3 regions of the Enterobacter sp. 6722112 genome follow, and region 3 is predicted to be linked to each of the others. Evidence: predicted binding sites of a transcription regulator. Region 3 holds the regulator's gene; each other region holds the start of a gene.
The links. Region 3 encodes sigma-54, which starts transcription at its own class of promoters, with help from an activator protein. Its sites were predicted from a motif close to GTTGGCACANNTTTCGCTNT; they were not measured.
Positions count from the first base shown of each region.

Region 1: a site for sigma-54 is predicted at 2,882-2,901, ahead of AC4OVU_RS19895 (gamma carbonic anhydrase family protein). Genes of this name have one in related genera too.
Region 2: a site for sigma-54 is predicted at 1,676-1,695, ahead of glnK (P-II family nitrogen regulator). Genes of this name have one in related genera too.

Region 1 is NZ_JBZWGR010000007.1:3,852,370-3,856,562, reverse strand. It holds gene AC4OVU_RS19915 (DNA topoisomerase family protein) at 1-438, shown strand, start outside; gene tsaC (L-threonylcarbamoyladenylate synthase type 1 TsaC) at 431-1,003, shown strand; gene aroE (shikimate dehydrogenase) at 1,008-1,826, shown strand; gene AC4OVU_RS19900 (DUF1488 family protein) at 1,823-2,071, shown strand; gene AC4OVU_RS19895 (gamma carbonic anhydrase family protein) at 2,047-2,601, opposite strand; rRNA gene AC4OVU_RS19890 (16S ribosomal RNA) at 3,079-4,193, shown strand, end outside.
Region 2 is NZ_JBZWGR010000007.1:859,337-863,529, forward strand. It holds gene AC4OVU_RS05600 (SmdB family multidrug efflux ABC transporter permease/ATP-binding protein) at 1-1,536, shown strand, start outside; gene glnK (P-II family nitrogen regulator) at 1,748-2,086, shown strand; gene amtB (ammonium transporter AmtB) at 2,122-3,408, shown strand; gene tesB (acyl-CoA thioesterase II) at 3,504-4,193, opposite strand, start outside.
Region 3 is NZ_JBZWGR010000007.1:3,748,945-3,753,137, forward strand. It holds gene lptA (lipopolysaccharide ABC transporter substrate-binding protein LptA) at 1-486, shown strand, start outside; gene lptB (LPS export ABC transporter ATP-binding protein) at 493-1,218, shown strand; gene rpoN (RNA polymerase factor sigma-54) at 1,266-2,699, shown strand; gene hpf (ribosome hibernation promoting factor) at 2,722-3,009, shown strand; gene ptsN (PTS IIA-like nitrogen regulatory protein PtsN) at 3,092-3,583, shown strand; gene rapZ (RNase adapter RapZ) at 3,629-4,193, shown strand, end outside.

The DNA of each region.
Region 1 (4,193 bases), 100 kb from region 3:
GAATGTGATTATGTCCGTCCCCTGAAAAGCCAGGCGGACGGACATATCGTCAAAATTCTGGAGGGACAGCTTTGTCCACTCTGTGGCGGCGAACTGGCGCTGCGGCAGGGGCGGTTCGGGATGTTTATCGGATGCAGCCGCTATCCGGAATGTGAACATACGGAACAAATTGATAAACCAGATGAAACGGCAATTGCCTGCCCTCAGTGCCAGCGTGGTCAATTGGTGCAGCGCCGCTCTCGTTATGGCAAGACCTTCCATTCGTGCGATCGCTATCCTGAATGTCAGTTCGTTATCAATTTCAAACCAGTAGCGGGCGTCTGCCCTCATTGCGATTATCCGTTACTTATAGAAAAGAAAACCGCGCAAGGCTTGAAACGCTTTTGCGCCAGTAAACAATGTGGAAAGCCGGTTTCGGCGGATCAAATCAGTGAATAATAACCTGCCATCAGGCTCCATCGCGCAGGCGGTGGACATCCTGAAAAAAGAAGAAGTCATCGCCTATCCAACAGAAGCCGTTTTCGGGGTCGGGTGCGATCCTGACAGCGAAGTCGCCGTTAACCGTCTGCTGGCGCTAAAACAGCGGCCTGTCGAAAAAGGATTGATTTTGATCGCTGCGAACTACGAGCAGCTTAAGCCTTATATTGATGATTCCATGCTGACACCTGCACAGCGGGAAACCATTTTCTCTGCGTGGCCTGGTCCCGTGACGTTTGTTTTCCCTGCACAACCGACAACGCCGCGCTGGCTAACCGGGCGTTTCGATTCACTCGCGGTACGCGTTACCGACCATCCCTTGGTGGTGGAGTTATGCCAGGCATTTGGTAAACCCCTGGTTTCAACCAGCGCCAACCTGACCGGGCTTCCCCCTTGTCGGACAACAGAAGAAGTTCTGGCGCAGTTCGGGAATGATTTCCCTGTAGCCGTGGGTGAAACCGGGGGGCGTCTTAACCCGTCAGAAATTCGCGATGCCTTGACCGGCGAACGTTTTCGCCAGGGATAATGTTATGGAAACCTATGCTGTTTTTGGTAACCCGATCGCGCACAGCAAGTCGCCTCTGATCCATCAGCTGTTTGCAGAGCAATTGCAGATAGATCACCCGTATGGTCGGGTTCTTGCGCCTGTTGATGCATTTATACCGACGCTGAATAGCTTTTTTGATGCGGGTGGTAAAGGTGCGAACGTCACGGTGCCTTTTAAAGAAGAGGCTTTCGGGCGTGCGGATGAGCTGACCGAGCGTGCGTCGCTCGCTGGTGCCGTCAATACCCTTAAGCGGCTTGAAGATGGTCGCCTTCTGGGCGATAACACCGATGGCATAGGTTTACTCAGCGATCTGGAACGACTGTCGTTTATTAAACCAGGCTTTCGGATCCTGCTGATCGGCGCGGGTGGCGCGTCGCGCGGCGTATTGCTTCCTCTTCTTTCGCTGGATTGTGCGGTGACAATCACCAACCGTACCTTCTCCAGAGCAGAAGAACTGGCGGCGTTGTTCGCACACACAGGCAGCGTAACTGCGGTAGCACTTGACGATCTCGCGAGTCACGAATTTGATCTTGTGATTAATGCCACCTCAAGCGGCATTAATGGAGAGATCCCGGCGATTCCTGCATCCCTGGTTCATTCCCACATCTACGCCTATGACATGTTTTATCAAAAAGGGAAAACGCCATTTCTGACCTGGTGTGAACAACAGGGGGCAAAACACGTGGCTGATGGTCTGGGCATGCTGGTGGGGCAGGCGGCTCATGCGGTGCTACTCTGGCATGGCGTGTTACCTGCTGTAGAACCGGTGATCGAAAAGCTGAAACAGGAACTGATGGCATGAATCAGGCGATTCATTTTCCCGACAGAGAAATCTGGGATGAAAATAAGCAAGCGGTTTGTTTCCCGGTGCTGGTGCATGGAATGCAGCTCACCTGTGCGATTAAAGGGGAGACGTTGCATCAGCGCTTTGGTGGTTCAGATCCGTTAGCGGTCTTTTGCGAAAATCGCTGGGATCTGGAAGAGGAAGCCAGCGATTTGATCCGCGATCAGCAGGAAGACGATCAGGGTTGGGTCTGGTTATCCTGATCCAGATAGTCATTCTTCCATTTAACGTAATTGTTCGCTGAGTATTTCAATCCTTCGATCTCCGCCTCTTTTAGGGGGCGGATCTGTTTAACCGGACTGCCTAAATAGAGATAGCCACTTTCCAGACGTTTGTTTTGCGGAACAAGGCTTCCTGCGCCAATCATTACGTCATCTTCTACTATGACGCCATCCAGCAAAATCGATCCCATCCCAACGAGCACCCTGTTACCGATTGTGCAGCCGTGGAGCATCACTTTATGACCGACGGTGACATCTTCCCCAATGATGAGCGGATTGCCCTCAGGGTTATAAGATGACTTATGAGTCACATGCAGCACGCTGCCGTCCTGAATATTGGTGCGTGCACCGATCGCAACGTAGTTAACATCGCCCCGGATCGCGACGAGTGGCCAGATGCTGACATCCTCGGCCATGCGAACATCACCAATGACCACGCTGCTGGTATCGATCATCACGCGATCGCCTTTTTGGGGGAACAGATCTTTATAAGGACGTAATACTGCAAACATATCTACCTCGATACAGATGAGCGCTATTAAAGAAGACTTTGATCGTATTCCTGGATCGAGGCAAGGCAAAATGCGTCAATTTTTAAGCGGATCGGGTGGGTTTTCAGCGAAAAGAACGGAAAATCATCAGTTGGAAAAAAAGATCTAAAAAATACTTGTGCTAAAAACTGGGATCCCTATAATGCGCCTCCATCGACACGGCGGATGTGAATCACTTCACAGATAACCCGGTCGGCTGAAGAGAAAAAATCCTGAAATAACGGGTTGACTCTGAAAGAGGAAAGCGTAATATACGCCACCTCGCGACAGCGCGCTGAAGCGCGTCGCAACTGCTCTTTAACAATTTATCAGACAATCTGTGTGGGCACTCAAAGTGACATGGATTCTTAATGTCCTCGGACACTAAATGAATACCAAGTCTCAACGAGTGAACACGTAATTCATTACGAAGTTTAATTCATTGAGCATCAAACTTTTAAATTGAAGAGTTTGATCATGGCTCAGATTGAACGCTGGCGGCAGGCCTAACACATGCAAGTCGAACGGTAACAGGAAGCAGCTTGCTGCTTTGCTGACGAGTGGCGGACGGGTGAGTAATGTCTGGGAAACTGCCTGATGGAGGGGGATAACTACTGGAAACGGTAGCTAATACCGCATAATGTCGCAAGACCAAAGAGGGGGACCTTCGGGCCTCTTGCCATCGGATGTGCCCAGATGGGATTAGCTAGTAGGTGGGGTAACGGCTCACCTAGGCGACGATCCCTAGCTGGTCTGAGAGGATGACCAGCCACACTGGAACTGAGACACGGTCCAGACTCCTACGGGAGGCAGCAGTGGGGAATATTGCACAATGGGCGCAAGCCTGATGCAGCCATGCCGCGTGTATGAAGAAGGCCTTCGGGTTGTAAAGTACTTTCAGCGGGGAGGAAGGCGATAAGGTTAATAACCTTGTCGATTGACGTTACCCGCAGAAGAAGCACCGGCTAACTCCGTGCCAGCAGCCGCGGTAATACGGAGGGTGCAAGCGTTAATCGGAATTACTGGGCGTAAAGCGCACGCAGGCGGTCTGTCAAGTCGGATGTGAAATCCCCGGGCTCAACCTGGGAACTGCATTCGAAACTGGCAGGCTAGAGTCTTGTAGAGGGGGGTAGAATTCCAGGTGTAGCGGTGAAATGCGTAGAGATCTGGAGGAATACCGGTGGCGAAGGCGGCCCCCTGGACAAAGACTGACGCTCAGGTGCGAAAGCGTGGGGAGCAAACAGGATTAGATACCCTGGTAGTCCACGCCGTAAACGATGTCGACTTGGAGGTTGTGCCCTTGAGGCGTGGCTTCCGGAGCTAACGCGTTAAGTCGACCGCCTGGGGAGTACGGCCGCAAGGTTAAAACTCAAATGAATTGACGGGGGCCCGCACAAGCGGTGGAGCATGTGGTTTAATTCGATGCAACGCGAAGAACCTTACCTACTCTTGACATCCAGAGAACTTAGCAGAGATGCTTTGGTGCCTTCGGGAACTCTGAGACAGGTGCTGCATGGCTGTCGTCAGCTCGTGTTGTGAAATGTTGGGTTAAGTCCCGCAACGAGCGCAACCCT
Region 2 (4,193 bases), 2.9 Mb from region 3:
TATGCGCAGTCGTTGCTGTTTAACCGGGCCGCCGTGGGCGTGGTCCAGCAGCTTCGCACGGATGTGATGGATGCCGCGCTGCGCCAGCCGCTGAGCGAGTTTGATACTCAGCCGGTCGGGCAGGTTATTTCGCGCGTCACCAATGACACCGAGGTGATCCGCGACCTCTATGTAACCGTTGTCGCAACGGTTCTGCGCAGTGCCGCGTTGATTGGCGCGATGCTGGTGGCGATGTTCAGCCTGGACTGGCGTATGGCGCTGGTGGCGATCGCTATTTTCCCGGCGGTGCTGATTGTGATGGTAATTTACCAGCGCTACAGCACGCCGATTGTTCGTCGCGTGCGCGCTTACCTCGCAGATATCAATGATGGCTTCAACGAAGTGATCAACGGCATGAGCGTTATCCAGCAGTTTCGCCAGCAGGCGCGTTTTGGCGAGCGAATGGGAGAAGCCAGCCGCTCGCACTATATGGCGCGGATGCAGACGTTACGGCTGGATGGCTTCCTGTTACGCCCGCTGCTGAGCCTCTTCTCTGCGCTGGTGCTGTGCGGGCTGTTGATGCTGTTTGGCCTGACGACGCGCGGAACCATCGAGGTGGGGGTACTGTACGCATTTATCAGCTACCTTGGACGCCTTAACGAACCGCTGATTGAACTCACCACGCAGCAATCGATGCTGCAACAGGCGGTGGTTGCGGGCGAGCGTGTATTCGAGCTGATGGACAGGCCGCGTCAGACCTATGGCGATGACGAACGCCCGCTGGAAAGTGGATCCATAGCGTTTGATCATGTCTCGTTTGCCTACCGCGACGACCAGCTTGTCTTGCAGGATATCAACCTCGAGGTACCGTCGCGCGGTTTTGTCGCCCTGGTTGGGCATACCGGCAGCGGCAAAAGCACGCTCGCCAGTTTGCTGATGGGCTACTATCCGTTGACGCAGGGGGAGATCCGTCTGGACGGACGGCCGCTTGCCGCGCTTAGCCACAACGCGTTACGTAAGGGCGTCGCGATGGTGCAGCAGGATCCGGTGGTACTGGCGGATACCTTTTATGCCAACGTGACGCTGGGACGACCTTTCACGCCTGAGCAGGTATGGGAGGTGCTGGAAACGGTGCAGCTTGCGGATCTGGCGCGCGGGTTAAGCGAGGGGATCCATACCCGGCTGGGTGAGCAGGGCAATAATCTCTCGGTCGGGCAAAAGCAACTTCTTGCGCTGGCGCGCGTGCTGATTGAGACGCCACAGGTGTTAATTCTGGATGAAGCGACCGCAAGCATTGACTCCGGTACCGAGCAGGCGATCCAGCAGGCGCTGGCTGCCGTGCGGGATCGCACTACGCTGGTGGTAATCGCCCACCGCCTCTCAACCATCGTCGATGCCGATACCATTCTGGTGCTGCACCGTGGCCAGGCCGTTGAACGGGGGACGCACAGAGCGCTGCTTGAGGCAAAAGGACGCTACTGGCAGATGTATCAGTTGCAGCTGGCAGGCGACGAACTGGCCGCCAGCGCGCGCGAGGAAGAGTCACTCAGCGCCTGATGCACCATAACAAGGCAATGCGCTAACAGACTTAACCGTTGGTGCAAAACTGAAACGCACCCTGCACTGCCATGGTGCGTTTTTTTTCGCCTCTTCCCGGCGCATCCGCGCCGCGGCGCTTTCCTCCTCACCTTTCACTTCTGGCACACCCTTTGCAATATCCCTTTCGTGTTAGCTGCGGCCATTACCGAATTCTGACTGGAGGGGATATATGAAGCTGGTTACGGTGGTAATCAAACCATTCAAACTCGAAGACGTGCGTGAAGCGCTGTCTTCCATGGGTATTCAGGGACTGACTGTCACCGAAGTGAAAGGCTTTGGGCGTCAGAAAGGTCATGCCGAGCTTTATCGCGGGGCGGAATACAGCGTTAACTTCCTGCCAAAAGTGAAGATTGATGTGGCGATTGCCGACGATCAGCTTGATGAGGTGATTGATGTCGTCAGCAAAGCAGCCTACACCGGAAAAATTGGCGACGGCAAAATTTTCGTTGCCGAACTACAGCGCGTCATTCGCATCCGTACCGGCGAATCTGACGAAGCGGCGTTGTAAGTAACTCCTGGCACACAGTGATAGGGATCGAGAAAATGAAGAAAGCAACAATGAAAACAGGTCTGGGTTCGCTGGCACTGCTGCCGGGCCTGGCAATGGCTGCACCTGCTGTGGCAGACAAAGCCGATAACGCCTTTATGATGATTTGCACCGCGCTGGTGCTGTTCATGACGATTCCGGGGATCGCGCTGTTTTACGGCGGCCTGATCCGCGGCAAGAACGTACTCTCCATGCTGACGCAGGTTGCCGTCACGTTCGCGCTGGTGTGTGTGCTGTGGGTGGTTTACGGTTACTCGCTGGCCTTCGGGGAGGGCAACGCCTTCTTCGGCAACGTTAACTGGGCGATGCTGAAAAATATCGAACTGACCGCGGTGATGGGCAGTTTTTATCAGTATATTCATGTCGCGTTCCAGGGCTCATTCGCCTGCATCACCGTGGGGCTGATTGTGGGCGCGCTGGCTGAGCGTATCCGCTTCTCTGCGGTACTGATTTTCGTGGTGGTCTGGCTGACGCTCTCCTATATCCCGATTGCGCATATGGTCTGGGGAGGTGGTCTGTTGGCTTCCCATGGCGCGCTGGACTTTGCGGGCGGTACCGTTGTGCACATCAACGCCGCGGTAGCAGGTCTGGTAGGCGCCTACCTGATTGGTAAGCGCGTGGGCTTCGGGAAGGAAGCATTCAAGCCGCACAATCTGCCGATGGTCTTTACCGGCACCGCCATCCTCTATTTTGGCTGGTTCGGCTTCAACGCAGGTTCAGCCAGCGCCGCTAACGAAATCGCCGCGCTGGCCTTCGTGAATACCGTTGTGGCAACCGCCGGCGCTATCCTCTCATGGGTATTTGGCGAGTGGGCCGTTCGCGGCAAGCCATCGCTGCTGGGTGCCTGTTCCGGGGCGATTGCCGGTCTGGTAGGTATTACGCCAGCGTGCGGTTACGTGGGCGTGGGCGGTGCGCTGCTGATCGGTATCGTCGCAGGACTGGCGGGGCTGTGGGGCGTTACCGCACTGAAACGTGTTCTGCGCGTTGACGATCCGTGTGATGTATTCGGCGTACACGGTGTGTGCGGCATCGTCGGCTGTATCATGACCGGTATCTTTGCTGCCCAATCTCTGGGCGGTGTGGGTTACGCAGAAGGCGTGACCATGATGCATCAGGTGCTGGTACAGCTGGAAAGCATCGCGATCACCGTTGTCTGGTCCGGTGTTGTGGCCTTTATCGGTTACAAGCTGGCTGATATGACCGTTGGGCTGCGTGTGCCGGAAGAGCAGGAGCGCGAAGGCCTGGACGTCAACAGCCACGGCGAGAATGCCTATAACGCATAATTTGAGTGCCTTGCCGGGCGGCGGCTTCGCCTTACCCGGCCTGAAAAAGCACAATTCGCAGGCCCGGTGAGCGCAGCGCCACCGGGCTTTTTACATCACCCGCGATTACGCATCACACCTTCCTGCACGGTAGAAGCCACCAGCACGCCATCCTGAGTGTAAAACTCCCCGCGTACAAAGCCGCGCGCGCTGGACGCAGAGGTACTTTCCACGCTGTAAAGCAGCCATTCATTCATATCGAATGGACGGTGGAACCACATGGAATGGTCAATTGTGGCTACCTGCATCCCTTTTTCGAGGAAGCCCACACCGTGCGGCTGTAGCGCAACCGGCAGGAAGTTGAAATCCGACGCATACCCCAGCAGGTACTGATGCACGCGTAAATCTGCGGGTACGCTGCCGTTGGCGCGGATCCACACCTGGCGGGCGGGCTCAGCGGTATGCCCCTTCATTGGGTTATGAAATTCGACCGGGCGGATCTCCAGCGGTTTATCGCACAGAAACTTCTCTTTTACCTGCGGCGGCAGCAGATGCGCGAGAGCGCGGGCAATTTCGGTTTCCGATTTCAGATCGTCCGGCGACGGGGCAGACGGCATCTTTTTTTGATGCTCATAGCCCGGCTCTGGCGCCTGGAACGAGGCGGTCATGTAGAAGATGGGTTTGCCATGCTGGATGGCCGCCACGCGACGGGCGCTGAAGCTTTGACCGTCACGCAGAACTTCCACGTCGTAAACAATCGGTTTAGCGCTGTCACCGGGGCGTAAAAAGTAGCTGTGAAACGAGTG
Region 3 (4,193 bases):
CCCGCGCTTGCTGTGACTGGCGACACCGAACAGCCGATTCATATTGAATCCGATACCCAGTCTCTGGATATGCAGGGTAACGTCGTCACCTTTACCGGCAACGTCGTCATGACCCAGGGCACCATTAAAATCAACGCCGACAAAGTGGTCGTTACCCGTCCGGGCGGCGAGCAGGGCAAAGAGATTATCGATGGTTATGGCAACCCGGCCACCTTCTACCAGATGCAGGACAACGGCAAGCCGGTGAAAGGCCATGCCTCGCATATGCACTATGAACTGGCGAAGGATCTGGTCATCCTGACCGGTAATGCTTACCTAGAACAGCTGGACAGCAATATCAAAGGCGACAAGATCACCTATCTGGTGAAAGAGCAGAAAATGCAGGCCTCCAGCGAAAAAGGCAAACGCGTCACGACCGTGCTTGTGCCTTCGCAGTTGCAGGACAAGAACAACGGTCAGGCTCCGGCACAGAAAAAGAGTAACTAATTCGTTATGGCAACTTTAACTGCAAAAAACCTCGCGAAAGCGTATAAGGGCCGCCGCGTCGTCGAAGATGTCAGTCTGACCGTCAACTCCGGCGAAATCGTGGGTTTGCTTGGCCCTAACGGGGCGGGTAAAACCACGACCTTCTACATGGTGGTGGGCATCGTCCCGCGTGACGCCGGCAACATCATCATCGATGATGAAGATATCAGCCTGCTGCCGCTGCATGCCCGCGCGCGTCGTGGCATCGGCTATTTGCCGCAGGAAGCGTCTATTTTCCGCCGCTTAAGCGTGTTCGACAACCTGATGGCCGTGCTCCAGATCCGTGACGATCTGACCAGCGAGCAGCGCTCTGACCGTGCGAACGAGCTGATGGAAGAGTTTCATATCGAGCATCTGCGTGACAGCCTCGGCCAGGCGCTGTCCGGTGGTGAACGCCGCCGCGTTGAGATTGCGCGCGCGCTGGCAGCAAACCCAAAATTCATCCTGCTGGATGAACCGTTTGCGGGCGTTGACCCCATCTCCGTTATCGATATCAAACGTATCATTGAGCACCTGCGCGACAGCGGGCTTGGCGTACTGATCACGGACCACAACGTTCGTGAAACGCTGGCCGTGTGTGAGCGCGCCTACATAGTGAGCCAGGGCCATCTGATTGCCCACGGTACGCCGCAGCAAATCCTCGAAGATGAGCATGTTAAGCGCGTGTACCTTGGGGAAGACTTCAGACTCTGATAGGGTAGAGGTTAAGTCACGCCGAACCGGAGAAAAACGCTCTGAACATGAAGCAAGGTTTGCAATTACGGCTCAGCCAGCAACTGGCCATGACGCCGCAGCTACAGCAGGCAATCCGTCTGTTGCAGCTGTCCACGTTAGAACTCCAGCAGGAGCTCCAGCAGGCGCTGGACAGCAATCCGCTGCTGGAGCAAACCGATCTTCATGACGAGGTAGACGCCCAGCAGACGCAGGACACAGAAACGCTCGACTCCGTAGATGCGCTCGAACAGAAAGAGATGCCGGACGAACTGCCGCTGGATGCCAGCTGGGATGAAATTTACACCGCGGGTACCCCTTCCGGGACACGTGCAGACTACCAGGACGATGAACTCCCGGTCTACCAGGGCGAAACCACCCAGTCGCTTCAGGACTACCTGATGTGGCAGGTAGAGCTGACCCCTTTCTCCGATACCGATCGCGCCATTGCCACCTCGATTGTCGATGCCGTTGACGACACGGGCTATTTGACCGTGACGTTGGACGAGATTCTTGAAAGCATCGGCAATGACGAGATTGAACTGGAAGAGATCGAAGCCGTTCTGAAACGCGTTCAGCGTTTCGACCCGATAGGTGTCGCCGCGAAAGATCTGCGCGACTGCCTTCTGATCCAGCTTTCGCAGTTTGCCAAAGAGACACCGTGGATTGACGAAGCCCGGCTCATCATCAGCGATCATCTGGATCTGCTGGCGAATCACGACTTCCGCACCCTGATGCGCGTCACACGCCTGAAAGAAGAGGTGCTGAAGGAAGCGGTGAATCTGATCCAGTCGCTCGATCCGCGTCCGGGGCAGTCGATCCAGACCAGCGAACCGGAATATGTCATTCCTGATGTGCTGGTGAGAAAACACAATGGCCGGTGGGTCGTTGAACTGAACGCCGACAGCATTCCTCGCCTGCAAATCAACCAGCAATACGCCTCCATGTGCACCAGCGCCCGTAACGACGCTGATAATCAATACATTCGCAGCAACCTTCAGGAAGCACGCTGGTTGATCAAGAGCCTGGAGAGCCGTAATGACACGCTGCTGCGCGTCAGCCGCTGTATTGTCGAACAGCAGCAGGCGTTCTTTGAGCAGGGCGAAGAGTTTATGAAACCGATGGTGCTGGCAGACATCGCCCAGGCCGTCGAGATGCATGAATCAACCATTTCCCGCGTGACCACGCAGAAATATCTGCACAGCCCACGCGGTATTTTTGAGCTTAAGTATTTCTTCTCCAGCCACGTGAACACCGAAGGCGGCGGCGAAGCCTCGTCAACGGCTATTCGCGCACTGGTGAAGAAGTTGATCGCCGCGGAGAACCCCGCGAAGCCACTCAGTGACAGTAAGTTAACCACCATGCTGTCCGATCAGGGTATTATGGTGGCACGTCGTACTGTCGCGAAGTATCGAGAGTCTTTATCCATTCCGCCGTCTAACCAGCGTAAACAACTGGTTTGACACAACCGATAAGGAAGACACTATGCAGCTCAATATCACCGGACATAACGTCGAGATTACTGAGGCTTTACGCGATTTTGTAAACACTAAGTTTGCGAAACTCGAGCAGTATTTCGAGAGGATCAACCAGGTCTATGTTGTGTTGAAAGTGGAGAAAGTGACGCATATCTCGGATGCGACCCTGCACGTCAACGGAGGGGAACTCCATGCCAGTGCGGAAGGGCAAGACATGTACGCGGCTATCGACGGCTTGATTGATAAGCTTGCGAGACAGCTCAATAAACATAAAGATAAACTGAAACAACACTAATTGTCCGGGCAGTTAACGGGTGCAGGACGGCCTGTTGTGAAACACAACAGGCCATTTGTACAGTTAGCGCTTAGGTGAAATTATGATAAACAACGATTCCGCTCTTCAACTGAGCAATGTCCTTAACCAGGATTGTACCCGCAGTGGCGTTCACTGCCAGAGCAAAAAACGTGCGCTGGAAATCATCAGTGAGCTGGCCGCAAAACAGCTGGGTCTGCCGCCGCAGATCGTGTTTGAAGCCATTCTGACCCGTGAAAAAATGGGCAGTACCGGCATCGGCAATGGCATTGCGATCCCGCATGGCAAGCTGGAAGAAGATACGCTGCGTGCCGTGGGGGTGTTTGTGCAACTGGAAACGCCTATCGCTTTTGACGCCATCGATAACCAGCCTGTGGATCTGCTTTTCGCGCTGCTGGTTCCTGCCGATCAGACCAAAACCCACCTGCACACGCTGTCGCTGGTTGCCAAACGTCTGGCGGATAAAACCATTTGTCGTCGACTGCGCTCAGCCCAAAGTGATGAAGAGCTTTATCAAATTATCACTGAAGCAGAAGGCAATCAGGATGAGGCATAATCGGGAAAGGGCCTTCAGAACGGCTGCCCTGAGGAGAAACGGAACATGGTGCTGATGATCGTCAGCGGTCGTTCGGGGTCCGGGAAGTCCGTGGCCCTGCGCGCGCTGGAAGACATGGGATTTTACTGTGTAGATAACCTGCCGGTAGTGTTGTTACCCGATCTGGCGCGGACGCTGGGGGACAGGCAAATCTCTGCCGCCGTCAGTATCGACGTGCGTAACATGCCGGAATCGCCGGAAATCTTCGAGCAGGCAATGAACAGCCTGCCGGAATGCTTCTCGCCTCAGCTCTTGTTCCTGGACGCTGACCGCAACACGCTGATCCGTCGCTACAGCGATACACGTCGTTTGCATCCGCTCTCCAGTAAAAATCTTTCGCTGGAAAGCGCCATCGATAAAGAGAGCGATCTGCTTGAGCCGCTGCGTTCCCGGGCCGACCTGATTGTCGACACCTCCGAAATGTCCGTCCACGAGCTGGCGGAAATGCTGCGTACGCGCTTACTCGGCAAGCGCGAGCGCGAACTGACGATGGTGTTTGAATCCTTCGGCTTTAAGCACGGCATACCTATCGATGCGGATTACGTTTTTGATGTGCGTTTCCTGCCGAACC